2 regions of the Koromonas humicola genome follow, and region 2 is predicted to be linked to the other one. Evidence: predicted binding sites of a transcription regulator. Region 2 holds the regulator's gene; the other holds the start of a gene.
The links. Region 2 encodes LexA, which represses DNA repair genes until DNA is damaged. Its sites were predicted from a motif close to CANTTCGCTTTTTATTCGC; they were not measured.

Region 1: AC6IZD_RS04295 (DUF763 domain-containing protein) is a predicted target of LexA. The motif match lies at 11,287-11,305, and genes of this name have one in related genera.

The regions. Positions count from the first base shown of each region.
Region 1 covers NZ_AP040873.1:971,081-986,487, reverse strand. The annotation lists gene uvsE (UV DNA damage repair endonuclease UvsE) at 1-76, opposite strand, end outside; gene AC6IZD_RS04335 (Ig-like domain-containing protein) at 147-3,257, opposite strand; gene AC6IZD_RS04330 (nitrite/sulfite reductase) at 3,700-5,400, shown strand; gene AC6IZD_RS04325 (precorrin-2 dehydrogenase/sirohydrochlorin ferrochelatase family protein) at 5,400-6,017, shown strand; gene cobA (uroporphyrinogen-III C-methyltransferase) at 6,010-6,783, shown strand; gene AC6IZD_RS04315 (YeiH family protein) at 6,951-8,036, shown strand; gene AC6IZD_RS04310 (response regulator) at 8,280-8,624, shown strand; gene AC6IZD_RS04305 (PAS domain S-box protein) at 8,693-10,957, shown strand; gene AC6IZD_RS04300 (hypothetical protein) at 10,973-11,254, opposite strand; gene AC6IZD_RS04295 (DUF763 domain-containing protein) at 11,516-12,739, shown strand; gene AC6IZD_RS04290 (nicotinate phosphoribosyltransferase) at 12,797-14,182, shown strand; gene AC6IZD_RS04285 (NAD(P)H-dependent flavin oxidoreductase) at 14,274-15,368, shown strand.
Region 2 covers NZ_AP040873.1:596,088-611,494, reverse strand. The annotation lists gene uvrA (excinuclease ABC subunit UvrA) at 118-2,910, shown strand; gene AC6IZD_RS02695 (Ig-like domain-containing protein) at 2,976-3,386, opposite strand; gene AC6IZD_RS02690 (hypothetical protein) at 3,569-3,769, opposite strand; gene AC6IZD_RS02685 (class I adenylate-forming enzyme family protein) at 3,893-5,347, opposite strand; gene AC6IZD_RS02680 (tetratricopeptide repeat protein) at 5,428-7,893, opposite strand; gene lexA (transcriptional repressor LexA) at 8,059-8,682, shown strand; gene AC6IZD_RS02670 (PAS domain S-box protein) at 8,690-11,389, opposite strand; gene trxA (thioredoxin) at 11,540-11,869, opposite strand; gene AC6IZD_RS02660 (vitamin K epoxide reductase family protein) at 12,249-12,647, shown strand; gene AC6IZD_RS02655 (BaiN/RdsA family NAD(P)/FAD-dependent oxidoreductase) at 12,644-13,876, opposite strand; gene AC6IZD_RS02650 (DoxX family protein) at 13,912-14,346, shown strand; gene AC6IZD_RS02645 (AMP-binding protein) at 14,520-15,407, shown strand, end outside.

The DNA.
Region 1 (15,407 bases), 370 kb from region 2:
CGTGGGTTTTCAATCCGGGCTGGCCAAGTATTTTCACCGGAAAGCCAAGGCGAAGTGGTGTTTTCGATGAATTCATCTGTTGGTAGGATGCGATGGAAGAATGTCTGGCCGGAGTCGCACGAGGCAATCCGGCCAGATAGGTCGCGTTACTTCAATCCATACACATCGATACGGCCGCGCGGATTTGAGGTGCTAACTGGATCCTGACCGGTGCCAATGTACACCTTTCCGTTGGCCACAATGGGCGAGGTGAACTTTATGCCCAATCCTGCTGTGTCCGCAGAGCTTTGGCTACTGTTGTAGAGTTCCACCCCAAGGTTAGAAGCATCGTAGGCACGCAGGACGGCAGGCGTGGGAGCAACGTTGTCGGGATCCTGCAAAGGCTTGCCGTGATCGATGATCCACACAATACCATTCGCCGTTCCATTGGCCGAGATGAATGGAGTCGTTCCATAACTGTTCGGGGCAATGCTGTCCGGAGTAACAGAACTGGGTGTGAGTACGCCAGCCGAGTACGTGAATCGCCGGACGGGGCCGCGAACTGAAGCCACCGACGGTGTGACGCCAAGGTAAGCGGAACCGTTGAAGAAAGCGGCTGTACCGTAGATCTGATATCCAGTGACCTGTCCGCTGAGAACGGTGCCTTTGTTGTCGGTACATGTAGCTGTGTACGCAGCCGAGAGGTCCTGCTCGAACCAGATCCATTGCGCTGCGCCCGCATCGTTGGCCTGCTCGCCGCCTAATGCGTCAGTGTTGACCAAGTACATCTTTCCGGTCTTGCCTCCGACGAGTGCGCGCGAAGCACCCGGAATGAGTAACAGTCCTCCGGCAGAAAGATCAGCATCCCTGCATTGCAGGAAAGCCCAATCGAATGGCGTGAAGTGGTCGAGCAATGTGAGTTGCGAATTGAACTTCAACACCGAATCGCCAAACGATGTGCTGTTGTCGTAAGGACCGTTGCCGGTGGTGACGTACACGTTGCCATTGCTGTCTGCTGCCGGTCCACCGCCGCCCATCCAAATGCCTCCGGCACCTCCGTACGTACCGTAGCCGTTGATGTTCGGACTTGAATTGAATACTCCTGTTTGAGCAAGGCTCTGCGCGTCATAAGAGAGCAACCACCCACTGTGACATCCAGAGAATCCGAAGATTACCGAATTGTCCACCAGCAACAGTCCGGTACGCTGCACACACGAGGTGGTCAACGTGATCACTCCGTTGACGGAATCAGAGTTGGTTCCCGGTACCGAAGCGTGAATCACCACCGGACCGCCGAGTTTCTCTGCCCCTGTCGTGATGTCGAGCGCATGTAGGCGGAAGAATGAACCAGACGAATTCTTTTGCGCCGACACAACGTACATCGTGTTTGAACCAAGATCGATTACAGGTGTCGAGGTGATTCCCTGGTAAGGCTTGATCGTTCCGGTGCCGGGCGACTCTCCTGATTGAAGCAGAGATTTGCGCCACAGCGGAGCGCCGCTGCCGTATGTGTCTGCGTCAAACGCGTACACACTGTCGTACTCCGTGGCGACGAAGACCACGTTGTGCTTCACACCATTGATCGTCAGATTGGAGACGTACAGCGGTTGCGCATAGACATAACCATCGACAAGATAGGAGAACAACTTGCCGAACGTTCCCGCCTTGACATTGGACGTAGTCAGGACGCTTTCCTGTGGGTTCAAACCCGTGCGTTCGTTGTCGTAGTGCCACGTTGTTACATTCGCGGTACCGCCACCACCGCCCCCAGTTCCCGAAACCGTGAACGTCTCACTCTTCTTGATCCATGCACCGTTGTAGAACTGCACGGTCAAGTTGTGCGTGCCCGCGGCAACGCTCAACGCGGTATTCACGCTGCTGGCTGTTGTCTGATACTGCAGCACGCTGTCGATGTAAACCAGAGTCTTGCTAATGGATGTTGTTGAGCTATCGACCGCGGTAATTGTAACGGGACTCGAAACACTGCTTCCAGCTGTCGGTGAGCAGATTGTCACGGATGGTGCTGGTGAGGTGGGAGTACACGGGCCGGTGCTCCCTCCAGTGACCGTCACCTGGGCAGTAGCCGAAGATGCAGAACTGGCCTGACTTGTTGCTTTGACCGTGTGAGTGCCGGACACTGCTGGCGCGGTGTAAAGTCCGGTGGAGGTGATTGTGCCGGTCGTGCTGTTGCCGCCGGGGACGCCATCGACGCTCCAGTTCACGGCAGTGTTTGTGCTGCCTGTTACCGTAGCCGAAAACTGCTCAGTGGCTCCCGCAGCAACAGATGCCGTAGTTGGTGAAATGCTGACGGTGATCGGCACGCCCGTGCTGACAGTGAAGGTCTCACTCTTCTTGATCCATGTGCCGTTGTAGAACTGCACCGTAAGGTTGTGCGTTCCTGCGGCAACATCTAGCGACGTGCTGAGCGTGCTGCCGGTGGTTTGATACCGAAGCACACTGTCGATATATACGAGGAACTTTTGTATCGAGGTGGACGAAAGACCAACCGCCGATACCTGCACGGGGCTGCTCACGGTAGATCCCGCCGCTGGACTGCATATCGTGATCGAGGGCGAAGTACCTGAGGGGGCACAGCTTCCGCCGCCACCGGTGCTGGTCACAGTGACCACGGCAGTATCGCTCTTTGACGTGTCAGCAACACTGCGTGCAACAACGTTGTGAGTGCCATTGGCAGCGGGCGCAGTGTAGAGTCCCGAAGCAGAGATGGTCCCCACCGTACTGTTTCCGCCTACGACTCCATCAATCGACCAGGTCACGGCAGTGTTCGTGGTGTTGAGTACAGTCGCGGCAAACTGCTCTTGTGCGCCCGGGGCGAGGGTTACGCTAGAAGGCGTAACAGCGACTGACACCGGCGACGTCCCAGTACCCGAAACAGTGATGATGACTGTGCTCTTGAAGACCGCTCCACTGCTGTCCCATGCATTCACCGTAAGGTTGTGCTGTCCTGCCGTGAGCGATATGGGCGGAGACGTAAGTTGATTGGTCGTGACCTTGTACACGGCAAGATTGTCCACGTACAAGATCATCGCCGTGACTGGATGAGAGTTGTCAGTAGTACCGGCAACCACGGTAACAGGAGACGAGACCGTCGATCCATTTGCCGGTGAGCAGATCGTGACTGAAGGCGATGTTGGATTCAGGGTGCACGGAGCCGCGACTGCTACTCCCGAGGCGAGTACAAAAAGACTGAACAGTTGCAGGGTGTGCGTGAAAACTGAAGTCGGTCGAGAACTGCAAAGAGCAAAACACCTACTCATGATCCACCTCGGGCCCGCGTGTTCTTCAATCGATGCGAACACTACGGACAGAGGAGGCCAGCGATAAACGCGATTATTGCAGGATTAACAATCGTGAATTCTCGCCTACGCCAGCAACAAACGCCAGCAAACAAGAAACTGTGCCACTATCAGCACGGGCCATTTTTTGAAACTTTCGGAAGAGAAAAGGTATCTGAAACTCATGCGCCTAGGAATGTACTTTCCCCGGTGCGATGCTTGACGTGAGCAGAGCAATCCTGTAAACAACAGACATGACTTCGATTTTCTCCAACGTCGCGATGTGTATGTGCTGCATGTGTTGTTGCGGCATTACATCTGCTGGCGCAAAGGGGATCGAGGTAGTGCAGTAGCCTAACCGAGATCAGATTTTCCAAACCACCCGCCAGCAAGTATGGCGGGTGGTTTTTTATTTGGGGTCAAAGTGAGCGAAGTTAAAGAGACTAAGGCGCAACGCGTCGAACGCCTGAAGCGCGAGAAGAATGCATGGGATCGCATGGACGAAATTCGTCAGTTTGCGCGCGAAGGCCATGAGGCAATTACACCTGAATGGCTGGGCACGTATTTCCGATCCTGGGGCGTGTATACGCAGGGTGACGGTGTTGGCGCCGTCGGAGGCGTCGGGGGAGAAGGCAAAGCAGTTCCCTACTTCATGGTGCGCATCCGGATTCCGAATGGCATCCTCAGCAGTTCGCAGCTTCGCACACTGGCCGATCTGTCTCGGCGCTATGCGCGAGGCCTGGCAGACATCACGGTTCGACAGAACGTGCAGTTTCACTGGGTGCGGATCGAAGACGTTCCCGATTTGCTAGAAGCACTCACCGCGGCAGGGCTCTCTACCATGGGAGCTTGCGGTGACGTTACGCGCAACATCACCGGTTGCCCGTTAGCAGGAGTGGATGGTCACGAGGTGTTCGATGCATCTCCGCTCGCGCTGGAACTGAATCGCTTCTTCGTGGGCAATGGTGATTTCTACAATCTTCCGAGGAAATTCAAAATCTCCATCGCGGGCTGCCGAGAATGGTGTAGCTATCCGGAAATCAACGACGTCGGACTGACGGCGGCGATTCGCAAGCGTGCTTCGGGCGACGAACGCGGATTTCACTTGCGTGTTGGCGGTGGGCTTTCCACCCAACCCCATCTCGCATTGAAGCTCAATGCTTTTGTGCCTGAAGCCAAGGTCGTCGACACCGTGCGCACGGTCGCCGAGATTTTCCGCGACGCCGACGTACTGCGCCAGAGCCGCGAACAGGCGAGATTCAAATTTCTCTTCCTCAAGCACGGATGGAATGAACAAACCGTGCTCGACGAAATTCAGCGCCGCCTTGGATACAAGTTCGATCCAGCCGAACCGGAGGACCTTCCCACTGGAGTATTCCGAGATCACGTGGGCGTGCATCCTCAAAAGCAGCCTGGTCTGAGCTATGTAGGCGCATCGGTTTTGCGTGGGCGCACCAGTGCCGATCAGCTTCAGGCTGTTGCTGATCTCGCTGACCGCCTCGGCGGTGGCGAGGTGCGCACGACGACGATGCAGAACCTGATCTTCGTGAATGTCCCCAATGCAAACGCTGCGAAACTTGCGCGCGAACTGAATGCACTCGGACTGCAGGTTGAGCCGTCGGTGTTCTGGCGCGGAGCAGTCGCGTGCACGGGAACCGAATTCTGCAAGCTGGCCATTACAGAAACAAAATCATTCGCACGTTGGGTGGTCGAAGAACTCGAAGGGCGCGTGCCGGGATTTGACGAGCAATTGCGTCTGAACATCACTGGTTGTCCAAACAGTTGCGGTCAGCACTGGATCTCCGACCTGGGGCTGGAAGGCAAGAAACTCAAGGTCGACGGCAAGCTTCAGGATGCGTACTACTTCTGCGTTGGCGGCAGCGTGGGGCGCGAACAGGCGATAGCACGCCCGGTCGGATTTCGCGCGCTCGCAACGGAAGTACCCGATGCGATCACACGTCTGCTGAAAAGTTACGTTGGCCAGCGAACGGGCGGCGAGAATCTACGCCAGTTCTTTTCGCGCCACAGTAATGAGCAGATTCGGGCATTCCTCGCTGGCGCACCCGCCGAGAACATCGAACGCGATCAACCGACGGGCAAAGTCCCTCACGGCGTGGAGGGTTGATGTCTGCACTATTCCCGATATTTCTGAAGTTGCAGGGTCGCAAGTGCCTCGTGGTTGGCGGTGGCCGCATTGCCGAGCAGAAGCTGCAGTCACTGGTGGAATCCGGTGCAGCCGTGACATTGGTTGCGCCTGAAGTAAACGAGCCGATTCGTCAACGCATCCTGCGCCATGAAGTCGAGTGGAAGGCGCGTCGATTTGAACCTGTAGATCTGAATAGCGCAGTGCTGGTGATTGCCGCGACCGGAGATCCGCAGGTGAACGAGCAGATCTATCGTGTTGCGGATACGCTTGGCATACTCTGCAATGCGGTCGATGAGCCGGAGCGCTGCCATTTCTACTATCCGGCGATCGTGCAACGCGGCGATCTGCAGATTGCGATCTCTACGAGCGGAAAGAGTCCTGCGCTTGCGCAGCGCATTCGCAAGGAACTCGAAGAGCGCTATGACCAGTCCTATGCCTTGTGGCTGAACTGGCTGGGCGATGTGCGCAGTCTGTACTTCCGTCTTCGCATCGCAACCGAGTTGCGCGTGCGTACGTTGCATCAGATCGCGGCAAGTCCGGTGTATGAGCGATTCCGCGCGTCAAGGCTGCGCCGTTCCGAGGTGCACCATGGGTAAGGTATTCCTGGTCGGCGCTGGTCCCGGAGATCCAGATCTGCTAACGGTGAAAGCGCTGCGTCTGATTCAGACCGCTGACGTAGTGCTGCACGACGGATTGGTTTCCGAGGCGATTCTCCGCCTCATTGGCACGCGAGCAGTGCGCATCGACATTGGTAAGCGTTTCGGGCACAAGCTGCTGACACAAGACGAAATCAATTCTCTACTCGTGACACATGCCCAAAGCGCTGCGCTGGTAGTTCGCCTAAAAGGCGGCGACCCTTCGGTTTTTGGACGCGCAGGTGAAGAGATTGATGCGTTGCTCGATGCTGGAATCGACTTCGAGATTGTGCCGGGCATCACCACGGCTCTCGCTGCTGCTGCCGCCGCGAAGACTTCACTGACGGATCGGCGGTTCGCGTCGAGTCTCGTGCTGACAACTGCGCATCGCGGTATAGGCAATGGCGCGGTCGAGTGGGATCGGATCGTCACCTCGGGCTCTACGCTTGCAATTTACATGCCGGGTTCGGAATACGGTCGGCTCGCCGCAGATCTAGTGAATGCGGGACTCGACGACCAGACACCTTGCGCTGTGGTGTCCCGCGCTTCACTGCCCGATCAGCAAGTTCTGTACACCACGCTCTCTCATCTTGGCCAATGCAATGCGCTGCCTTCGCCCGCACATGTACTGGTGGGGAAAGCATTGAATCGGGTGGAGCAGGTTGATGTTGCTGCCGCCGCGCTCGCAACTTTGCAAACAGGTTCGACCCAACGCTTCAAGGAATAGGTGATCTCGAATGCCAGAAAACAACAACGCAGTTCCCGCTCCCCGCTTCCGCCTATCACTTGACGTGTGGGCCGTGATTTTTGCTTTCACCCTTGCCCTGCTCGTGCGCGTAGGCGCCATTAAGCAGATCCCCTGGTAACCCGACAACAAGCGAAAAGGAAAGATTCATGTCAACTAACGTTGCTGTACAGAACATAGAGCTCCAGAATCCTTTTGCTCGCGTGCTGCGGTTCATCCCGGGAGTGCTTCTGCTTGCGGCTATCGGGTACGCAGGCAAAGTGATCGAGCAGAGCATCACGCATTACGCGAAAGCACATCACCTCATCATCCCCAACGTGGAATATGTGCTCTGGGCAATTGGAATTGGACTGGTGATCTCGAACACCCTGACCATTCCCAAAATTTTCGAACCTGGCGTGTCCACTTACGAGTTCTGGCTCAAAGCTGGCATCGTGCTCCTCGGCTCGCGATTCGTGTTCGCCGATATCGCAAAGCTTGGAGGCATCAGCCTCGGCTTGGTCGTGGTGGAAATTGCCGGATCACTCGCACTGATGACGGCGCTTGGACGGCTGTTTAAACTTCGCCCCAAACTCACGACGCTTCTTGCTGTTGGGTCCTCGATTTGCGGCGTGTCAGCCATCATCGCTGCCAAGGGCGCAATCGATGCCGATGATGAAGACTCGTCGTTCGCTATTGCCGCCATTCTTGCTCTTGGAGCAATCGCGCTCGTCGCCTTCCCCGTAGTTGGCCACGCTCTGCACATGAGCAACAACGCTTATGGATTGTGGGCTGGGTTAGCCGTGGATAATACCGCCGAGGCCACCGCCGCCGGAGCACTCTATTCGGATGCTGCGGGCAAGGTCGCCGTGCTCACCAAGACTTGCCGCAACGCAATGATCGGATTCGTCGTGCTTGCCTATGCGATCTACTGGGCAAAGCGCGGGCAGGCCTCGAACGTCGCAGACAAAGGGCGTTTCCTCTGGGAGAAGTTCCCGAAGTTCGTGCTTGGCTTTATCGCAATTTCGGTGCTGGTGAGCGCGCACACGTTCAACTCTGCCCAAGTCTCCGTCCTTGCGAATCTGTCGCGGTGGGCGTTTCTGCTGACGTTTGCCGGAGTCGGGCTGCGCACGAATTTCCGCCAAATGTCGAAGCAGGGTTTGCGTCCATTCATCGTCGGAGCGCTTGGCGAGGTCTTCATTGCGCTGCTGACACTGGGCTTGGTGGTCGCCGCAAACTCATTCTGGAAGCTCTAAGTCCTCAAAACTGCGCGGGCGTCTGTTAACTGCGGGCGCCCGGCACTTTTGTGTGCTGTGTCCGGTGCACCGCAGGAATTACCCCATCTTTTCCGCTTCTTCTGCCACTCCGTGATTTCAACGAGAGACTTGCGTGTGATTTGCGTCACACCATGCAGGGTTGTGCGTCACTGTTTGCCTGCCAGATGCATGACACCGTGGATTCTGTTACTCGGGCGTAATTGAGCTCAGCTACTATGGCCTATGATTCTTTGCATTGATGATGAGCATCTTGGCTTGCTAGTACGCAAGATGCTGCTTCAACGACAAGGGTACGACGTGTTAACGGCCCAGAGCGGCCCCGAAGGACTTGAACTTTTCCGGAATAATCCAGTTACGGCGGTTGTGCTGGACTATGCCATGCCCGGTATGAACGGGGATGAAGTCGCGGCGGAAATGAAACGGCTCAAACCTTCGGTCAGAATCCTCTTGCTATCAGCTTACGTTGACATCCCTGAGCAGGCGCTGCAATGGATCGACATGCGCGTGGTCAAGGGAGTGTCACCCACTGATTTCCTCGATGATCTTCGGAAGCTCCTCGGTGATTGAGCAGCTTTAGATCAACGCTGCGGCCTGGGTAATCCCGGCTCGCATGAGTCTTCTTTCTGGATGGGTGTATGCCGGATGTTGATGCTGACAAGAGGGACCTAGATAACGTCAGTGTTCAGTATTTCATTGCCTTAGCAGCCGTCGCGCTTGCATTTCTCGTCAGGCAAGCGGTGGTTCACTATATTCCCCTGCCGGTCTTTATCACCTTCTATCCGGCGGCAATGATTGTGGCCTTATTGGCTGGGTTTTGGCCCGGAGTCTTGGCTACCCTGCTTTCCTCTGTGCTCGCCGAGTTTTTCATCTTCATGCCACTGGGACACTCCGCCAACGATCGCATTGCCGATCTTGCGCATTTGGCTGTTTTTTCCGGCATGGGGATTGTGGTGAGCGCGATCGCACAACGCAGTCGCACTTATCAAAATCGACTCTTCGCTGCGAAGCAAGCAGAAGCCTGCAATATCGAGTTGCGCAAGAGCCAGCAAGCTCTCCAGGCGAGCCAGGCGAAGTTGCAAGGCATCATCGACTCCGCTATGGATGCTGTGATTTCACTCGATGATCAGCAACGCATCGTGCTCTTCAATCATGCGGCCGAAAAAGCGTTTCGCTGCCCTGCCTCAGAAGCATTGGGCACGAGCATTGACAGGTTTATCCCCGCATCCGCCCGCCAAGCTCATCGCCGATACATACACCAGTTCGGAGTCGATGGACGGACGCAGCGATCGATGGCCGCACCAGCTACGCTGACCGCCGTTCGAGCGGACGGCACGGAATTCCCGATCGAGGCGACCATCTCGCAGCTCCAGTCGGATGAGCACAAAATCTTCACCGTGATCCTTCGCGACATTACGCTGCGCAAACAAGCTGAGGCACGCCTGCGCCGCTTCTACGACACGAACCTGTTTGCAATTCTTTATTGGCATATCGACGGCGGCATCATCAATGCCAATGATAAGTTCCTGCAGATGACCGGCTATTCTAGCGAAGATCTGCGTGCGGGGCGCTTGAGCTGGACGGCGATGACTCCGCCTGAGTACAAGGATGCAGATGAAGATGCAAGGCGGCAGATTCGGGAGACCGGTATGCATCTGCCTTACGAGAAGCAATTCTTCCGTAAGGATGGAACGCGAGTTTGGGGCCTGATCTCGGCCGTAGCTTGGGAAGACAATCGCGATGAAGGTGTCTCCTTCATTGTCGATATCAATGTGCGCAAGAAGACAGAAGAAGCGCTTCGGGCGAGTGAAGAACGATGGTCTACCACGCTGGCGAGTATCGGCGATGCGGTCATCTCGACCGACGCAAAAGGCCGCGTACAGTTCATGAACGCGGTGGCCGAATCCCTTACGGGCTGGCATCTGGGTGAAGTGCAAGGCAAACCGCTGGAAACGTGCTTCAACATCGTTCAGGAAGGAACAAAGGTTCAGCCAGAAAGTCCGGTTGCAAAGGTCATCCGTGTTGGGCGCGTCGTAGGACTGGCAAACCACACGATGCTGATCCAGCGCGAAGGCAACGCGGTTCCGATAGAGGATTCCGCGGCCCCCATACGCAACCGGGATGGAGTTCTTGTAGGGGTGGTGCTGGTGTTTCATGACGTCACCGAGCAACGCCGTGCGGAAAAGGCGGTGCGCGACAGCGACCGGTTGGCGACCACAGGACGCTTGGCAGCGACCATCGCCCATGAGATTCACAATCCCCTCGATGCAATCTCAGGATTGCTGTACCTGATCAATCAGGATACGCAGGAGAGCACAACCCGGGAATTTGCGACGATGGCGAGCCAGGAATTAGCACGCGTTACGCAAATGACGCAGCAGATGCTGACATTCCAACGTGAAGCAGCCAAGCCAATTCCTGTTCGCATTGGAGACATTCTCTCCAGCGTAGTGGGGCTTTACGATCGTAAGATAAAACACACGCAGATTCGACTCGAACAGCAGTTCGAAGGCGATCACGAGATCCTGGCACTGCCGGGTGAGCTGAGGCAAATGTTTGCCAACTTGGTGGGGAACGCAATAGAAGCAGTTGGGCCAAACCGTGGAACAATCACTCTGCGCGCCCATGCATCGCGCGACTACCGCACGAAGAAGCAGGGCGTGCGAGTGATAGTGGCGGACAATGGTCCGGGAATCCCCACGGACGTTCGCAACAAGATTTTCGAGCCGTTTTTCACTACCAAGGGCGAAAGCGGCACCGGCTTAGGTTTGTGGATCACTGCTGACATTCTGCGCAAGTATGAGGGGACCATGCAACTGCGCAGCAGGACCAACCCTGGGACGAATGGAGTGAAGTCGGGAACTTGCTTCTCCATCTTTATCCCGTTCGAGCATCAGTTGTAGAGTTGAATCTTCGAACTAAGCCAGACTCGCCCGGATTCCGTGAATCAACTGCGAGAGTGGTGCAGTGTCGTTCAACACGCCGGGAATTCCTGCGGCTTCGTCGCATCCCGAGCATCCTAAACATTTCATGATCAGGACTGAGTCTGGACGAAGTGTCGTGACTTCGTTCGCAATGTTTTCACGCTCCTGGTCAGACCAGGAATTCCTGCACACAATAACGCCTTTGACGTCGATTGACCGCAGCACCACCTCGACCATAGGGAGGCTGGTCGCCGCGACCAGTTCAATTCCATTCATGTGAAGCTGCGATTGGGTGGCGCACAACTGTGCGGTCCGCTTTGTAATGGCGAGTACCTTTGTCTGTCCGGGAACCATCATCTATTTATATTTACATTTTCGCCTGTGATGCACCTTTTCGCCAGAGGGGAAAGTCCCTACTCACGTCGAAATTCATCTGAATCGTCCGAAATCTGCGTCCCCGATGTGAAGTCGGCTCAGCGCTGTGCACTCAAGCGCAATTCTGTTCACCTCGAGCCGATTTGCCATCAAAATGGATACATGAAACGTTCCGGGACCGCCGATCTGCCTTTGCATGGAGGCCGGGTACCAGCGTGGCTGGGTGAGCGCATGACGAAGCTCGGCACGCTAATCATCGAGCACATCGTCGCGGCATACGGACCATCAGAAGTGCTCACGCGGATGAGCGATCCATTCTGGTTTCAGGCGCTTGGCTGCGTGATGGGCATGGATTGGCACTCGTCGGGCATAACGACCTCGGTGATGGGCGCGCTCAAGCGTGGACTGAACCCGCGCACTGCTGATATCGGGCTCTTCGTGTGTGGAGGGCGCGGCCGCCACTCCCGCCGAACACCTGACGAGCTGCGAGCATACTCGGAAGGCACAGGATTGGACGGCAACGCTCTTGCACGAACCAGTCGCCTGACGGCGCGCATCGATAACAACGCAATCGCCGATGGATTCCAGCTTTACCTGCATTCATTCGTGATCAGTAAGAGCGGCGAGTGGGCGGTAATTCAACAAGGGATGAATCCCGAGACGCATCTTGCACGCCGATACCATTGGCATTCCTCGGAGGTGCGCGATTTCACTTCCAACCCGCATACGGCCATTCTGGGACAGCCACAAGGGATCATTCTGAACCTGGTGGATGCGCGCGCCGATCAGGCACAGAAAGCGCTGCTCGAGATCGTGAAGGAACCTGTGGATGCATCGCTGGCGGAGGTTCGAAAGCTTACAATGCCTGCGCACCATGAGGTTCGCGCTGAAGACGTGGACCTGAAGCGGCTGGGAGCGGTGCTGGCTGTCGCACATGAGCAGGAGTTGCGTGACTTCGCTTCCCTATTGCTGACCCCGGGACTTGGGCCTCGAACATTGCAATCTTTGGCACTCGTTGCCGAGGTCATGCACGGTGCGCCAAGCCGCTTTTCGGATCCGGCTCGGTTCTCGTTTGCCCACGGCGGTAAAGATGGACATCCATTCCCGGTACCGCTGAAAACCTACGATGAATCCATCTCCGTCCTGAGAGGAGCGCTCGACAAGATTCGGGTTGACTACTCCGAGAAGCGCGATGGTTTTCGCCGTCTTGACCGCTTGACCCGCGCAGTGGAAGAACAACGTCAGCCTCTGGCGGATTTTGCTGCTGCAGTTGCGCACGAACGGGAGATCTCAGCCTCTCTGGATGGGCGCACGGTGTTTGATCGCGATTCCAAGCGAGTCAAGAAATCGCAGGCTCCGCCTTCGGGACAGCTTTCGCTGTTTTGACCTCGCCCCGCGCACAAGCGATTGTGAAAGATGCGTTCGGCAAGTTAAAGTTGCAACGTGATCATCAATCTCGCAAGGCGCGCGCACAATCACAACTGGGAGCTTGACCCGATTACGCGGTCGCTCCTCGACACCGATTTCTACAAGCTGCTGATGTTGCAGTTCATCTGGAAGCGTTTCCCAAAGACGCACGCCACGTTTGTTCTCAGCAGCCGGCCGGCGACTGTTCGTCTCGCTGAATTGATTGATGTCGATGAATTGCGCGAGCAACTGGAACACACGAAGAGACTCCGCTTTCATAAGTCTGAACTGATCTGGCTGGCGGGCAACACATTCTACGGTAAACGCGGCATCTTTGAGCCGGACTTTCTGGAATGGCTAGCTGAGGACTTTCGACTCTCGGACTACGAACTGTCAGTCAAAGACGGCCACCTTACACTCGCGTTCCGCGGTTCATGGACGTCGACTACAATGTGGGAAATCTATGCTCTCTCTGCCGTTAGCGAGTTGCGAACGCGTGCAAGCCTGAAACGTCTAAGCGAGTTCGAGCTCGACATTCTGTATGCGCGTGCGAAGACGAAGCTTTGGGAGAAGATGGCGCGACTGCGGGGAGTTCCAGGGCTGCGACTGAGCGATTTCGGAACGCGCCGCCGCCATAGCTTTTTGTGGCAGGAGTATGTCGTCAAGGCAATGGCGGACGTGCTGGGCAGCAGCTTCAGCGGGACCTCCAATACATATCTCGCTTACAAACACGATCTCGAAGCGATTGGCACCAATGCGCATGAGTTGCCAATGGCTCTCGCGGCACTCGCCAGCAATGATGAGGAGTTGAAGGCTTCGCAATACAAGCTGCTCGACTTGTGGCAGCAGACATACCAAGGCGAGTTGCTCATTATGCTGCCCGACACGTATGGCACCACGCAGTTTCTGCGCGACGCCCCCGATTGGGTAGCGGATTGGACAGGCCAACGAGCAGATAGCAAGGATCCATTCCTCGCGGGAGACGAATATATCCAGTGGCTTCAGTCACGCGGCCGCGATCCTCGTGAAAAGCTGTTTATCGCCTCCGACGCCTTAGACGTACAGCAGATCCTGAGCCTTCATGCATACTTCGCTGGCACACTTCGCAACGGCGCGTTGCCAGGGGATTTCACCAGCGCAGCAGATTTTGATAACGAGAAAAAATGGGTTCCGGATCGCCGCATCCGTTTTAGCTCGGGCTGGGGCACTCTGCTCACAAATGACTTTCGTGGCTGCAATCCTCGAGGCGACGATGGGTTCAACCCGGTTGGGCTGGTCTGCAAGCTCCATGATGCGGAGGGACGTCCAGCAGTAAAGCTGTCGGATAACTTCCAAAAAGCGTTGGGCACGCCGAAGGAAGTCGAACGGTACCAACGAGTATTCGGCCTGGCGGGAGTTGCTCATGTCCCCGTCGTTGTCTAGAAGCTGATTTTCAGTTTTCTGGCTCATCGGCGTGCATCTGTAACCAGTGCGTGCACTGCGCTAGTCGCAGGCGCGACACGAGGTGAAGTCGATGAGCTTGCAAACCCAACTGACAAAGCGTCTCGCGGTTCAATACCCCATCATCCAGGCACCACTTGCGGGAGGCGGTGATACTCCTGCGTTGGTGGCAGCCGTTGCAAACGCCGGAGGTATCGGATTCATCGGAGCCGCATACCTCACGCCAGAACAGATTGCCAGCACTGCCGCAGCCGTTCGAGAACGAACATCGCGTCCATTCGGCATCGGCCTGTTTGCGCCGCAGAACACTCCTTCGGCAACGATTCCAAAGACGATGCTGGATCGCGTTACACCGTATTTCGCAGAGGTGGGGCTCCCCCCTCCCGAACAGCCGAAAGTTCCGGAAGACGCTTTCGAGCAGCAGTTTGCTGCGGCCCTCGATAGCGGCGCCGCGAGTTTCAGCTTCACCTTCGGAATGCTTCCCGCGAACGCCGTCGATGCCATTAAGGTGCGGGGAATGTTTCTGATTGGTACGGCAACGACCGTGGATGAAGCGCTCGCGCTCGAACGCTCAGGCGTAGATGCGATCGTTACTCAGGGGTACGAGGCGGGAGGTCATCGCGGCACATTCGCAGGCGATTTCTCCCAAGCGATGATCGGCGGAATTTCGCTAGTGCCGCAGGTGGTAGATGCAGTGCGGGTTCCGGTGATTGCTTCCGGCGGGATTATGGATGGGCGGGGGATTGTCGCGGCTCTTGCGCTTGGAGCTTCGGCCGTGCAGATGGGAACCGCGTTTCTTACCTGTGATGAAGCTGGCGTTCCCGAAGCTTACAAAGAAGTCTTGTTGCGCACGCACGAAGACCAGACACGGGTGACACGAGCATTCTCCGGGCGTCCCGCCCGCGGAGTAGTAAACCAGTTCATGAGCGAGGTGGATGCAATGGGCGACTCACAAATCGCACCCTTCCCTATGCAGAATGCGTTGACCCGCCCGCTTCGCACCGCAGCGGCCAAACAAGGCCGCGCAGAATTCCTGTCGCTCTGGGCAGGTCAGGGGGTTCGCATGGCACGTCGCCAATCCGCATCAGAACTGATTGAGAAGCTTGTTCGCGAGTGTGAGACAACGATGACGAAACTGCAAACCAACTTCAGTCCGGTACACGCGTAAAGAGCAAAGCGGCCCATTCAATCCGAATGGGCCTATCAC
Region 2 (15,407 bases):
AGTCGAACTATCTGCATACAGGTTTTAGCGCTACTGTGTGGCCGCGTCCAATTACGGCGGGCCTTGTACCAAACGCAGCGCTGGCTGGCCTGGCGGAAGGGTTCAGCAGGAACCATCATGGCAATCCGCAATATCAGCGTGCGCGGCGCGCGTCAGCACAATCTGAAAAACATCAACGTAGAGATTCCACGCAATACGCTGACGGTGATTACCGGGCTTAGCGGTTCGGGCAAGTCGTCGCTGGCCTTTGACACGATCTACGCGGAGGGGCAGCGGCGCTATGTCGAGACTCTCTCTGCCTACGCCCGGCAGTTCCTCGATCAAATGGAAAGACCGGATGTGGACTCAATCGATGGACTGAGCCCCGCGATCTCCATTGAACAAAAGACTACCTCCCGCAGCCCGCGATCCACAATCGGGACAATTACCGAGATTTACGACTATTTACGCCTGCTATATAGCTCCGTAGGTATACCCCATTGCCCCAATTGCGGACGGGAGATTACGCGCCAGTCGGCCGACCAGATCGCGGCGAGGGTAATGGAGCTTGCCGAGGGAGCGAAGCCTGGATCGGAGCCGCGAGTAATGCTCCTGGCACCAATCGTGCGCGGCCGCAAAGGCGAATTCACGAAGGAACTGGAAAAGCTGGCCGAACACGGCTTCACCCGGGCCCGTATCGATGGCGAGCTGCGCTCGACAGAAGAAGAAATCAAGCTCGACAAGCGCCGCAATCACACCATCGAAGTTGTGGTCGACCGCCTGCTAGTAAAGGAAGGAATCGAGAAGCGTCTGGCAAATTCGGTTGAGGTCGCCATGAAGCTCGGCTCGGGACTGCTGATTGTCAGCGTAGTTGGCGGCGAGGAACATCTGTATTCCTCGCGTATGGCATGCCCGGAGTGCGGAGTAAACGTCGCGCAACTCGAACCGCGTTCTTTCAGCTTCAATAGCGTGTACGGTGCCTGCCCAGAATGCAACGGACTCGGCTCAAAGTTCGATTTTGATCCTGCGAAGGTCATCGTGGACTGGTCGAAACCGCTGTTTGACGGCGGCCTCGGGCCCGGTGGAAGTTCGGTGGCATTGCGTGCCATGGTGAAGCGAGCCGCAGAAGATAAAGGCATCGACCTTGGCACTCCCGTGGAGCAACTTCCGGAGGAACACCAGCAATTTCTGCTTTATGGCGATCAGGGCAAGCGCCTGCGCTCGGGATTCAAAGGCATTCTCGCGTTTCACAGGCAGACGCTAGATGAAGTTACTACCGAGGGCTACCGCGAGTATCTGATGCAGTACATGTCAGCCACGCCTTGCCCAGTGTGCCAGGGTCGAAGACTGCGTCCAGAAAGCCTTGCTGTAAAGGTGAACGGCATGAGTATCGCCGATTTCACCTCGCTGCCAGTGAGTCGTGCGCTCGACGCTGCCGAAAAGATCGAATTGAATGCACGCGACCAGAAGATCGCTGGGCGCATCATGGGTGAGATTCGCGAACGACTCGGCTTCCTGAACCATGTCGGCCTCGGCTATCTTTCGCTCGACCGTTCTGCCTCGACACTCAGTGGCGGCGAAGGACAGCGCATCCGTCTGGCAACACAGATCGGTTCAAAGCTGCGCGGTGTGCTCTACGTACTCGACGAGCCTTCCATAGGCTTGCACGCGCGGGACAACGAAAAGCTGCTGCAATCGCTGGAATCACTGCGCGATCTTGGCAACACGGTTCTCGTCGTGGAGCACGATGAAGAAACGATTCGTCGCGCAGATTACGTCATTGATCTCGGGCCCGGCGCTGGCAAACTCGGCGGAGAGCTCGTCGCCGCAGGAACTCCAAAAGAGATCGCGACCGCTGATGACTCGCTGACGGGCCAGTACATCTCGGGACGCAGAGTGATTCCCGCTCGCCTTGAGCGCCGCAAAATCAACGGACACGTAATTGAAGTCCTTGGCGCACGCGAACACAATTTGAAGAACATCGACGTGAGCTTCCCGCTCGGCGTGATGACCGTTGTCACAGGTGTCTCCGGTTCTGGTAAATCGACACTTGTGAATGACATTCTGTACGCCGCGCTGGCGCAGAAGCTTTACAAGTCACGACAGGAACCCGGCGCACATCGCACCATCAGCGGTACAGAGCATGTCGACAAGGTGATCCGTATCGACCAGTCTCCAATTGGTCGCACTCCACGCTCCAATCCGGCGACCTACACCGGAGTGTTCACACAAATGCGCGAGTTGTACGCCATGCTTCCCGAATCGCGCGAACGCGGGTACAAGGCTGGGCGCTTCTCGTTCAATGTTTCAGGCGGACGCTGCGAGGCATGCCAGGGCGAAGGCGAGCGTCGCATCGAAATGAACTTCCTGCCCGATGTGTACGTGCTTTGCGAAGTGTGCGGAGGTAAGCGCTACAACCGCGAAACGCTCGCCGTGCAGTACAAGGGCTACAGCATCGCGGACCTGCTCGACACCCCGATCACGGACGCGCTGAACGTGCTTGAGAACTTCCCTCAAGCGCGGCAGAAGCTACAGACACTCGTCGATGTTGGTCTGGGATACATCCACCTCGGACAGTCTTCGGTCACGCTAAGCGGCGGCGAGGCACAGCGCATCAAGCTTGCACGCGAACTGAGCAAACGTCAGACAGGACGCACGATCTATCTGCTGGATGAACCTACTACGGGCTTGCACTTTGAGGACGTAAATCGGCTGCTCGAAGTTCTGCATCGACTCACCGATCTAGGCAACAGCATCGTGATCATCGAGCACAATCTCGACGTGATCCGCAACGCTGACTGGATCATCGATCTCGGGCCAGATGGCGGCGAGGACGGCGGCAAAGTCGTGGCTCAGGGAACTCCCGAACAGGTCGCCAAGGTCAAGCGCAGCTATACCGGACAGGCACTCGCCGCGACATCAGTACACTGAGACCAGAGAACGCACTCTGCCTTAAAAGGGCGTACGCACAGGTACGCCCATCGCAGGGCTGATTCCTATTTGCAGTTCGGGTTGCTGGTATCGTTCACGATGAACGTGGCGGTTCCATACACGATCACGTCGGAAGTTCCGGGACCAACCAGACCTTTATTCGCTGTGGCTGTGATGAGCACAGTTCCGCAACTGCCATTCCCGGTCGCCCTGACCAGTCCAGCATTATCAACGGTGGCTACAGTTGAAGCTGAACTGCTCCACGTGACCTGATTGGTGATGTCGACCACCTCTTGCGGGTGAATAAAGTTCCCGTAGGCCTTGAATTGAACAGGCAATGTGGCAAGAGCCGATCCTGTACCCGTAATTGTTTCCGATGTCGGTAAGACGGTGATGGAAACCAGCGTCATAGGATGACCGCAGCTCACAGCGAAGACCAAGATTGCCAAGGAGCAAATCAGCCCAACTTTCTTCATAGCAGCGCCTCTCCTGAACCTGTAAGACACAGAAAAACAAGAGTCACCGACTGCAACTTCAGCTGAAGGAACCCGACCCGATTGGGATTTGTCGAGGTGGAAGGAAGGGGGAGCACCCTGACGGCTGATCAGCATCTCTGAATCAGCACTCGATGTCAATACAAAAGCGAGTACCGAAAATCTCAGTAGCGGCGCGGACCTCCGCCGAGCACTCGCGCAGGCAGAAAGATGATGGCTCGGATCAGTTCAAGAACGCCTTCAACGGCAATGCCCACAATGCGAAAGGGTAGCAAGAGCAGCCAAACAATCGGATATAGCACGAGAGCCAGCAGTGCCAGCGGCCAGCAGAAAAACAGAACGATGAGCCAGAGGAAGAAAGTCATTGCGAGCGCCCCTCTTGCAACCTATACGAAAGCAGACAGCTAGTGGTTCCACGGAGCCGGTCGGGCTAATCGCAAAACTAAGGCGCGGAATCGAGTCCGCGCCTTGGTAACAGTCAGTTGTCGCTAACTTGCGGTCGAAGAAGCTAGCGCACGCTTGTCAGTCTTGCCGGAAAGCGTGCGCGGCATCTGTTGGACAAAGGTGAAAGCACGCGGAATCTTGTACTGCTCCATCAGATTGCGACAGGCGGCACGCAGAGCGGCGTCGGTGAGCGCAGCATCGGGACGAAGCTGTACGAATGCATGCAGACGCGATCCGTGTTTCTCATCCGGAAACGCGACGACTGCTGCTTCTTCCACGCCTTCGATTGTCTCCAGCGCGTTCTCGACCTCTGACGGATACACCTTCTCACCCGAAACTTTCACCAGGTCGTCGGCGCGTCCCATCAGGAACAGGAAACCGTCCTTGTTCAGATACCCCTTGTCGCTCGTGTGAAGGACGCCATCTCGAATCTTCCGCGCCGTTGCATCCGTATCTCCGAGATAGCCCATCATCACGGAAGGACCAGCGACGCAGACTTCGCCGACCTCTCCTGCAGGCAGCACTGCATCATTCTCATCGCGAATCGTGACCTGAATGTTCGGCAGGGGCCTTCCGACTGAACCGGGGCAATAGTTTTCAGGAGGACTGAACGAAACCACTGGCGAAAGCTCGGTCGTGCCGTAGCCCTGCGCCAGGATGTGTCCGAAGCGTTCATGGAATTCCTGCGCTACTCGATCCGGGAGACGTTCGGCACCAGCGATGCAAAGCCAAAGCGAGCTGGCATCGATCGGAGTGGGTTCCTTGGTCAACACGCGATACTGCCCCGGCACTGCGATCAGGCAAGAGACGCGGTGCTTCTCGATCAACTGCAAAATCTGTCGCGGGATAAACCGCTCGGGCACAACCACCGTAGCGCCCTCTGTGAGCGGCAGCAGAGTCGTGATCGTCAGCCCATAGGCGTGAAACAGCGGCAGCACCGCTAGCATCACCTGGTCGGCATTGAAGCCGGTCGCCTGTTTGCAGCCATCCATGTTGGCGATGATGTTTTCTTCGCTGAGTGCGACAGCCTTTGGGCGTCCCGTGGTTCCCGAGGTGTAAAGAAAAACGGCTGGACTGGAGGGATGCGGCTGCTTCGGAAACTGGCTGGACTCGATGTCCTCCGAAGTGTCGCCAATCCAGCATTGCAAGCCGACTCCCATCAGGTGCGGCACAAACTCTTCGGTGGTGATCACCAACTCGATGCCGGTTTCCATCGCCATCATCTTCAGGAGCGGTGGAGGAGCTAGCGTCGGCAGCACGGCGACTCTTTTGCCAGCCCATAGTGCGCCGAGGAACAGTGGAGCAAACTCAGGAGTGTTGCCGTACAAGATACCCAGGGTCGGCCCCGTCACGCGCTCTGTGATGCGACGCGCGACGCTCGCTGCACGCCGCTCCAGTTCGGAGAACGTGATCGAATACTCAGTTCCGATGATGGCTGGCCGATCTGGAAATTGGCGAACAGCGGAAAGGAAGCGCTCGAGAATGGCGCTAGTCTGCATTGCTTTTGCTCATTTCAAATCAGAGTACTTGGCGTTTCGCGCTGTAAGTGTAGCACGCAGCGAACGGGCGACTACAGTGCTTATGCGAGCAACGCTGCTTGCGGTGGCAGAATGCATGTTCGCTCAGGCAGAGTTGCGGCCTGAGTCAGCGCGCGAGCAACGCGGTTGATCCACTCCGTCGCGGCGTCCTCGGCTTCGTAGCCCATATACGGTCCAGCCTTGGCAATTCCCGCGGTGATCGTGATTCCGACCGGCTCCAACGCTTCACGCAACTGCCTGAGCAGCGACTCCGTTTCCGTCAATTCAAGATGAGGCAGCAGCATGGCAATCGTGTCGTTCTCGTAGCGGAATAACATCGCTTGGTCCTGCGCGATCGAGTGCAACGTGCGGACCACCTCGTTTAACGTTTGCTCACTGTCTGCGGAACTGAGTGACGTGATCTGAAGCAGTGCCAGCGTACTTAAGAATTCACGACCTGTGCTGCGCTGCCGACCTAGTTCGGCAACAACGGCGTCAATGTAGGACGAGCGCTTCAGCAGGCCTGTTTTTTCTTCGGCAACGCCGAGGGTGGAAACCAGCGAACGCAGTCGCGCTCCGTGCACGGCAAGCGCAACCTGATCAGCCAGTGAGCGGAGCAGCGCGAGATCGTCGACAGACCAGCGGCGCCGTGCACCACACTGCTGCACAATCAAGAGACCGATTGGCTGATCGTCACTGAGCAGCGCGAGAGCCACGAACGAATGAATGTTGAGTCGTGCAAGCTCCTTGCGAATTGGCGAAAGCGGCTCTGACACTTGCACGTCCGCAGCAGAAAACACCGGGTCGATGGACGTGAGCCGCTGGCTCATCGCGAGCAAACGAACCATTGCTGCGCGTTCCGATTTCGCCACTTCCGGAGAGCAGTATTCCACCACGAGCGACGGAGGCTTTCCGGGCACGGCCAGCGCAGCAAGGCAGCGGCTGTACTGCCACTTGGCGCCAATCTGATTCACCGCTGTCACCAGCACGGAGCGGGGGTCGCCCTGGCGAGCAATGATGCGGCTGACCTCAGCGGCGCGAACCATTCCATCAGCTGGACGACTCTGCTCGACCGCTTCCTCGCGCGGCGCTGGCGCTGGCGCTGATAAGCCTGCGCTGACGAATAATTCGCGAATACGAGGATCCGTTTCCGTCTCAACCGGAAATGACACCTTGATCTGCTCGATCTTCTGCACAGCCTTGTCGCGCATTCCATACTGCAGAAATATCTCTGCCTGCAAAAGAATGTCTTCGAGAATCTTGGGGGCCGGTGCATCAGCAGAAACTTCTTCTTTCAGCGGAACAGGTGCTACGAGTTCCGGCGGATCAACACCGAGACGCTTCGCCACAGTCTGCAGACGCTCCTCCGAAGCGTGTCCTGCGAGGCGCTGCATGCGGTCTTTGTGCGCGGCTTCGTAGGGATCGATGTCAACTGCGCGGTCCAACGCATCAAGTGCCTTGGAGTAATTCCCTGCCTCGAAATACAAATCGAACAGTCGTGCGAGCATCTGGGAGTAATCAAGCTCGCGGTTAGCACTGTTGTAGAGTTCGGCAAGGTATTCGAAGAAGCGAATGCGAGGCTTGCGCTCGGCAGCAAGCTGCGCAAGGCTCCTCATGAATTCGCTGAGCTGCCCTTGCTTGCGCTCGTAATCCTCGAGACGTCGCGCGAGCGCGAGTGCACGGTCAACAAAGTCGAGATCTACCAGCCCGCCAATGACCGAGAGAAAAGCTTGCCGGTTCTTCTGTGGGTTGCGCTCGAACAGTCGCCAGGCAAATGGCTCTGCCTCTTCAACGCGCCCCATTGCGAGCAGTGCGAGCGCGTAACATTCGCGAATCTCTTCAGGACTCGACGGAACGGTTGCAATCGAGCGCAGCAATGCCACAGCTTCTGCCGGACGATTCTGAGCGATCAATGCACGGCCATGCCCCAGCCGCGCAACTATGTTTTCAGGATTGTTGGCGAACGCCCGGGCGTAAATTTCGGATGCGTCCTGACCCGCCTTTTCAAGCATGGTGCCGAGCTGCACCAGCGAATCAGCCGCCATTACCGGCTCGTGTAGTGCCTCGCAGATACGGGCGTGCTCGCGGTAATCCTCCATGCGGGGATCGAGATCGAGAGAGCGCGTCATGCAATGCAGAGCGCGACGTGGATCGCCCAAGCGCTGGAATTCCTCGAACGCGATGCGATACGCCTCTGCTGCATCTTTTCGGCTGGTGGCAACACACAGCTCGGCATATCGGATCACCATCTCGGGATCCAGAGCCTTCATGCGCTGCAGTCTGCGGAAAGTCAGTGCCGCATTGTTGAGTTGCTTGCCCTCGACAAACTGCGCGAACAGACGACGCAGCATGTCGGATGCGAGCCCAAGCTGTCCGAGTGAGATGCTGAGGTCGGCAGCCTTCTGTAACAGGGGAAGGTTATCGGGCTCAAGTTCGACGGCGAGGCGATACTCCGCCAGCGCAAGCTCCGGCTTGCCCTTCTCCAGCAGTTTCTCGGCGCGCTCAATGCGTTTGGCGGAATCGTTCATCTTTTTGCGATTCTATTCTGCAACCTATATAGCTGCACATCTCCTTAGTTTAGAAATAGTAAGAAATAGGGGTATCCAACTAGACATGGGCGACCGTTTGACACTTCGCCTTTTATTCGCCAGAATGATTGGACTGCGTGGGTGGGCACACGAGAGGTTGCGATTATGGCATTAACCAAGCGACAGCGTCAGATGTACGACTTCATCGCTGAATTCGTACAGAACAACGGCTACTCTCCGTCGTTTGAGGAAATCGGTGCGGCGCTGGGACTCAGTTCCCTGGCAACTGTGCACAAGCACATCAACAACCTCGAAAGCAAAAAGCTGCTGCGTCGCGACTTCAATCGCAGCCGCTCCATCGATGTGCTGCCCCTGCCCGAAGCTCTCGTCGAACGTCAGTCGGTAGCCCTGAGCCCAGTTGAGTTGCCGTTGGTGGGACGCATCGCCGCAGGCCGCCCAATCGAGCAGGTCGAGACTCCGGAGACGATCTCACTCACGGATTTCACTCGCGCAAAAGATGTTTTCGTACTGCAGGTGACTGGCGACAGCATGCAGGATGAACACATCATGAATGGCGACTACGTGCTGGTCGAGAAGACGCAGACGGCACGCGAAGGCGAGATTGTAGTGGCGCTCGTCAATGGCTCGGAAACCACCTTGAAGCGCATCTATCACGCTGGAGATCAGATTCGGCTTCAGCCTTCGAATGCAACCATGCAGCCCATAATGGTTCCGGCCGAAGCTGTCCGGGTACAAGGGAGAGTTGTCGCAGTCTTGAGAAAGTACTAGCGACCAGCTACTTCGAAAGGATCTCCCGAACTTTGCGGCAAAGGACGGATGGAGTGAATGGCTTTTGCAGAAACTCCGCCTGACCTTCGACAACACCTTTCTGCAGTATCTTGTCCTCGTTGTATCCCGAAACGTATAGCACCTTGAGCCCCGGCCGAGATTGAGTAAGCACATCGGCCAGTTCGCGCCCCGACATTCCGGACATCACAACATCGGTAACGAGCAAATCGATCTCGCCGTCACACGCCGCGCTGATCTCCAGCGCCTGCTGCCCGCCGCTGGCTTGCATTACGAGATAGCCATCGCGGACGAGACTGCTATGCAGCACTGCACGCACATCGTCCTGATCCTCCACCAGCAGCACGGTGGCGGAGCGAGGACGCAGCACATCATGCTGGTCGCGAGCTTTAGTCGGAAGCGCCAATCCAGCGGCGATTGGGAAGAATACCTTGAATGTCGCGCCGCAATTCGGCTGACTGTCAACGGTGATAAATCCACCGGACTGCTTTGCGATGCCGTACACGGTCGAGAGTCCTAGCCCAGTACCCTTGCTCTCGCTCTTTGTGGTGAAGAACGGCTCAAAGATGTGCTGCTGAATTTCCTGATTCATGCCGATGCCGGTATCTTGCACGGCAAGTACGGCGTAGTCTCCTGCCTGCGGAACCGAGTGTTCAAGATGCACACTGTAGGTCCTGAGGTACAGGTGACCGCCGTCGGGCATGGCATCGCGAGCGTTCACAGCGAGGTTCATCGCGACCTGTTCGATCTGGCTTGGGTCTGCAAGGATCAGTCCGAGACTGGGATCGAGATCGAAGTGCAGTTGAATGTCGTCACCCATTGCACGACGAAGAATCAGTTCCGTACCGGTGAGAGTCTCATTCAAATCGAGAATGCGCGGTTCGAGTACGTGATGGCGACTAAACGCTAAGAGCTGGCGAGTGAGCGCCGCAGCACGTTCGGAGGCATTATTGATTTCCCCCACGCCTTTCCGAACGTCATCAGGCAGATCCTGCGCTTGCATGATGAGTTCACTGCAGCAACCGATCACCATCAGCAGATTGTTGAAGTCGTGCGCGATTCCTCCGGCCATCCGCCCAATGGCTTCCATCTTCTGGGTCTGGCGAAGCTGCATTTCAAGTGCTCGTTGCTCGGTAACGTCCGTCACGGCGCATAGCACTGCCGGATGATTGTCGAGCATGATTCTCGCGGCCGCATAATCAGTCCAGCGCACTTCACCATCCTTGCGAACGATGCGCGCCTGCCAGTGCTTCTGGGGTTCCAACCCGAGTTTCCTTCGCCTGCCGCGCTCCTGCACCACTTCGCGGTCTTCCGGATGAAACAGCGGCCATACCGAGCTATTCAGAACCTCATTGCGCGTAAATCCGGTAAGCGACTCAAATGCTGCGTTGGCGTAAGCGATGTCGCCATCAATGTGGATGAAAATCGCGGTGGGAGCCACCTCGGCCAGAGTTCGAAACTTTGCCTCGTTTTCAGCCAATGCCGCTTCCGCTTTGCAGCGTGTAATGAACTGCCCCAGGTTCGCGCAAATACCTTCTAGTAGTTCGCGCAACCCCGGTTCAGGATGCACGATTTCAGGGGATAACAACTCGAATACGCCTAGTATCTGGTTGTGACTATCAAAGATTGGAAATGAGGCTATCGAGCCATTCCCTAACCTGCACGCCTCTCGCGCGGTACAGGATGGAAGTGGCTGAGAATCGACCAGCCACATCGGCTGCCTTCCTCGAGCCACTCGTTCCGCCCGGAGTTCACATTTGGACCTTGGTACCGGAAACTCTTTTCTGCAGTAGTAACCGGACGTTGAGTATCCATCGACGCATTTCAAGCCATCATCGTGCAACGTCCACAGACGGACAACTTCCCAACTAAGTGTCTGGCTCAGTGCGGGGAGTAGTTCGTGTGCCGCTTCCTGTACTGATGTGGCATTCGCCAGTGTTCGCGTGACTTCCCACCGAAGGTTGCGGTAACGGGTGTTGCGGTTGACCTCCGTTAAATCGCGGTAAACCACAACCAAGCCCCCGCGGAAGCGTCCAGTCGTAATCGGCTGTGAGATTACGAGAACCTCTACATGAGTGCCATCCTTGCGCACTCTCTTCGTTTCGAGGCGATGCACGCCACCACGATCGAGCATTTCGTTCGCCGACCTGAACTCGTGCTCTCTTCCAGACGGAACCAACATCTCCGGAGTCTTGCCACGGACTTCCTCGGCTGTGTAGCCAAACAGCTCCCGGAACCTAAGACTCACCTGTGCGAACCGCCGATTGCAATCAAGGATCGCCAACGCATCGAAGGCGGAATCCAGCAGTTCATCGAAGGTCAACTGGAACGGAACGTCAAACAGTGCGGATGCCTGCGCGAGCACCAGCCGTTCAACTGAGTTACTTCCCGAGACCAATGTGGCGGAGAAGATATGGCTCGCGCGCTCCCCGGCGAGCACTGAATGGAAGCTCACGCACGTCTGCGAGGAGCGCAGGCGGCCCATAAGACCATAATCCAATCCAGCGGGGAAAACCGAGAGGAACTCATCGGAGGGCGAAAGTGCAAGGGCCTGAGCGTTGCGTTGCTTTACCTGGAACGATGAGCAGTCAACCACCCATGCGGGACCAGGCATAGATTCCAAAAGGGTTCCAGCGTCCAGCCCGAAAACAGGTGCGCTGCTTATTGCCACAAAAGGGTCCACAGCCATGGGACTTCATTTCCAAGCAAAAGAATAGATACAAAGTACATTCGATCCCAGAGAGTTACAAGGCGAATGTGCACCTTAGATTGTTAGGCAAAACACTCAGACACGAGAAAGCCCGGCGCATGGCCGGGCTTGAAACGAAAGCAAATGCTGCTAGGCAAGCTTTTCGAGTGCTTTCTCGATTGTTTCCTTTGGAACGTAACCTACAATCTGTTCCTGCACCTGTCCGCCCTTGAACACAAGAAGCGTCGGAATTCCGCGCACGCCATAACGCTGCGGGGTAGCAGTGTTGCGGTCAACGTCCATCTTTGCAACCTTGACTTTGCCCAAGTACGACTTCGCGATCTCATCAACGACGGGGGCCAGAGCGCGGCAGGGACCACACCAAGTGGCCCAGAAATCAATCAGGACGGGCTGGTCGCTTTTAAGAACTTCCTGATCGAAATTTGTGTCGGTTACCTCTACGATCGCATTGCTTGCCATTGTTCCTCCAGGTTTCTCTTACGAAAGCTTTCTGCCGTACGGGGCAAGTACAGCCAAAAGTTCATCGTAACACTTCAATTCGATGCTCGACCGGTGGATTGGACGCAGAAGCCCGAGAGGCAGGAATTTTCGCCCTGAAACTGAAGAGGCGCTCCGGAACCCGGAACGCCCTTGGTAGGTCCCCTCCCCCGAGGAGCTACCTCTTCAAATACATTGTGATTGTCTGCTGAAAAAACACGGAAGACAAGTATCGTCCGTAACGGGCTTTGGCGATGACTAATGGTGACTAACGATACTCCGAGTTTCGAAAATCCACAGGCAACCTTTGTAGCCGATTCTTGAGCTGGCCTCCAGCAAAGCCCTCTGCTTACAATGGGGTATGCGTTACCTCATAGCCATTCTCGCCATCGCTGGACTCATAGTGTCTTGTTTTGCCCTCCGCGAGCACTACCGCACCGAGCCCTCTCCCTGCAGCATCAACGATCGCTGGGATTGCGGAGCGGTTAACCACAGCCCCTTTGCCGAAGTTGCAGGTGTTCCCGTGGCAGCCATTGGCATTGTGGGTTACGCCGCGATCGCGTTGTTCGCTTTGCTTCGACGCTGGTGGATCGTGCTCGTCCTCACTACCGGCGCAGTCGGATTCTCGATTTACCTCACGTACATCGAGGCAAAAGTACTGGAGACATACTGCATTTGGTGTGTGACCTCGGCCTGCATCATTGGCGTGACAGAGATTGCAACCATCATCGCAGCAGTGCGTTCACGCCGGGTAGCCTAAACGGCTTGCCCGGCGCTGTATCCCGATGCCCAGGCCCACTGGAAGTTGTAGCCTCCTAGCTGGCCTGTAACGTCAACCACCTCTCCGACGAAGTAGAGTCCGGTAATCTTGCGACTCTCCATCGTCTTGGCCGAGAGCTCATTCGTGTCAACACCGCCAGCGGTGACCTCGGCCTTTGCGAATCCTTCTGTTCCCGCGGGAATGAAATCAAAGTGATGCAGCAGCCGCTCGGCTTCTTCGAATGCGGCGTTCGTCCAACGACTGAAAGGATGCAGTTCAAGCCACCGCTCAGCCAATCGGATCGGCAGCACTCCTTTCAGAGCCGCTAGAGCAGCGGTCTCGTCTCGCCTTGCTCCTGCGGCGAGCAGATGAGCAAAGACCTGCTGCCCCGGAGCAAGATCGATTGCAACTTTCTCGCCCGGCTTCCAGTAAGAAGAAGCCTGAAGCATCGCTGGGCCGCTGAAGCCGTGATGCGTGATGAGCATCTTCTCGCGGAAGTGCGCTTTTCCAACGCTTGCGATCACTTCGGTAGATACTCCGGTCAAGTCGCAAAAGCACTTTGCATCCTGCGCGTTCAAGGTGAATGCAACCAATGCTGGACGTGGCTCGATCACGTTGACTCCAAAGCGCTGCGCCACTTCATAACCATACGGAGTGGCTCCCATCTTCGGAATCGAGAGCCCACCAGTGGCAATGACCAGTGCATTGGCCGAGAACTGATGTTCGGAACTGCCGACTGTGAACTTGCCGTCGTGAACTATCTCTGCGGGCTTTGTCGCGAGCTTCACGCGAACTCCAACTCGCACACATTCAGACTCAAGCATGGAAAGAATGTCCTGCGCGCTGCGATCGCAGAATAGCTGGCCCAACTTCTTCTCGTGCCATGCAATTCCATGTCGCTCCACCATGGAAATGAAATCCTGCGGCGTGTAGCGGGCAAGAGCTGACTTCGCAAAATGAGGATTCGTCGAAAGGTAGTTCGCCGCGGTCGCGTCACGATTCGTGAAGTTGCAGCGCCCTCCGCCTGAGATCAGGATTTTCTGACCTGCTCGATTCGAGTTCTCCAGCACCGTCACCGAACGGCCACGTTTACCGGCTTCGATAGCGCACATGAGGCCAGCCGCTCCGGCACCGATGATCAGAACGTCTGAATGGTATTTCATACGAAGAGCTTTCTGAAATTCTGCACTGCTGATCTCACTTTCGTCCTCGACTGCAACAAATGGCATTGGAGACGAATCCTATCGCGAAGAGGAAAACACTCATGAAATTGCCCTTCACGTTAGGTCGCCTTATCTATGGAGGATTCTTTTTCTACAACGGAATCAACCACTTCATACAGTACAAGAACCTCGCCGGATATGCTGCATCGAAGAAGGTTCCCATGGCTGAGGTCGCGGTGCTGGGGTCGGGAGCATTGCTGACAGCCGGAGGCGTGAGTCTGCTGCTTGGAGTGCGTCCGAAGTGGGGTGCTGCTGCCGTGATTGCTTTCCTTGCTGGGGTTTCACCGGTTATGCACGACTTCTGGAACGACGAAGCTCCGGAAGCCAAACAGGCCAACATGATCAATTTCATGAAGAACGCTGCACTGCTCGGAGGCGCACTCGCACTGGCTGGAGTTGAAGAACCATGGCCAGCAAGCATCCGACTCGGAAGCAGCAAGGAGTTCATGTCCGAAGAAGATCAGGTCGCCGCGTAATCAACTCTAAGACCAGAAGAAAAGCACGTATGGGGTCATCCACTCTGTCGCACTTTCACCAGTGTGGTCTCTGTTTGTATTTCAAAAACTCACGGCAGTATAAGCGGCACGAATGAACTTTCCGTTTACCATTAGCGATGCGTACCTGAAATATACGGGAAACGGAGTTATGTATGACTCAAGCTGTGCTTCAACGGACCACCAGCTACTCCAAGGGCCCGGACTATCCTCCGCTGATGGATCTCTGCATTGGACAGATCCTCGATCAGATGGCAGAACACTACCCTGATTCTCCGGCGCTCATTCTGCGGCAGGAGAATCTGCGCTTTACATGGTTCGAATTGCAAGCCGAGGTCGAGCGTACAGCCCGTGGATTGATGGCGCTTGGTTTCGGCAAAGGCGATCGGGTTGGCATTTGGGCGACGAACGTTTCTCAATGGGTGCTGATGCAGTTCGCCACCGCGCGCGCAGGCGTCGTGCTAGTGAACATGAATCTTCGCTTCCGTGCACATGAACTTGAGTATGTGTTGAAGCAGTCGAGTTGCAAGGGCCTGGTAATGCAGGCAGGATTCCGCGAATGCGATTATGTCGAAACCCTTCGGAATCTCGCGCCGGAACTCGATTTCAGCGCTCCCGGAGAGTTGCGCTCGGCGCGACTGCCACACCTTCGGCAAGTGGTCTTCATCGGAGAAGACACTCCGGGAGGAATGCTGAACTGGAAGACGATGATGTTGCAAGCCGATCGCGTGAGCCACGCTGATCTGCGCGCGCGCGAACGAGAACTCGATCCTCATGACACCATCAACATCCAGTACACCAGCGGGACAACCGGCACGCCCAAAGGCGCAGAACTGAGCCACTATAACGTAGCGAATAACGGCCGGTTCATCGGTGATTCGATGAAGCTGACGCATCGCGACAAAGTTTGCATTCCGGTTCCCTTCTACCACTGCTTCGGCATGGTGTTGGGCAACATGGCATGCCTGACTCACGGCTCAGCGATGGTGATTCCGTCTGATTTCTTCGATCCGCTTGCAACCATGCAGGCTGTGCATGAGGAA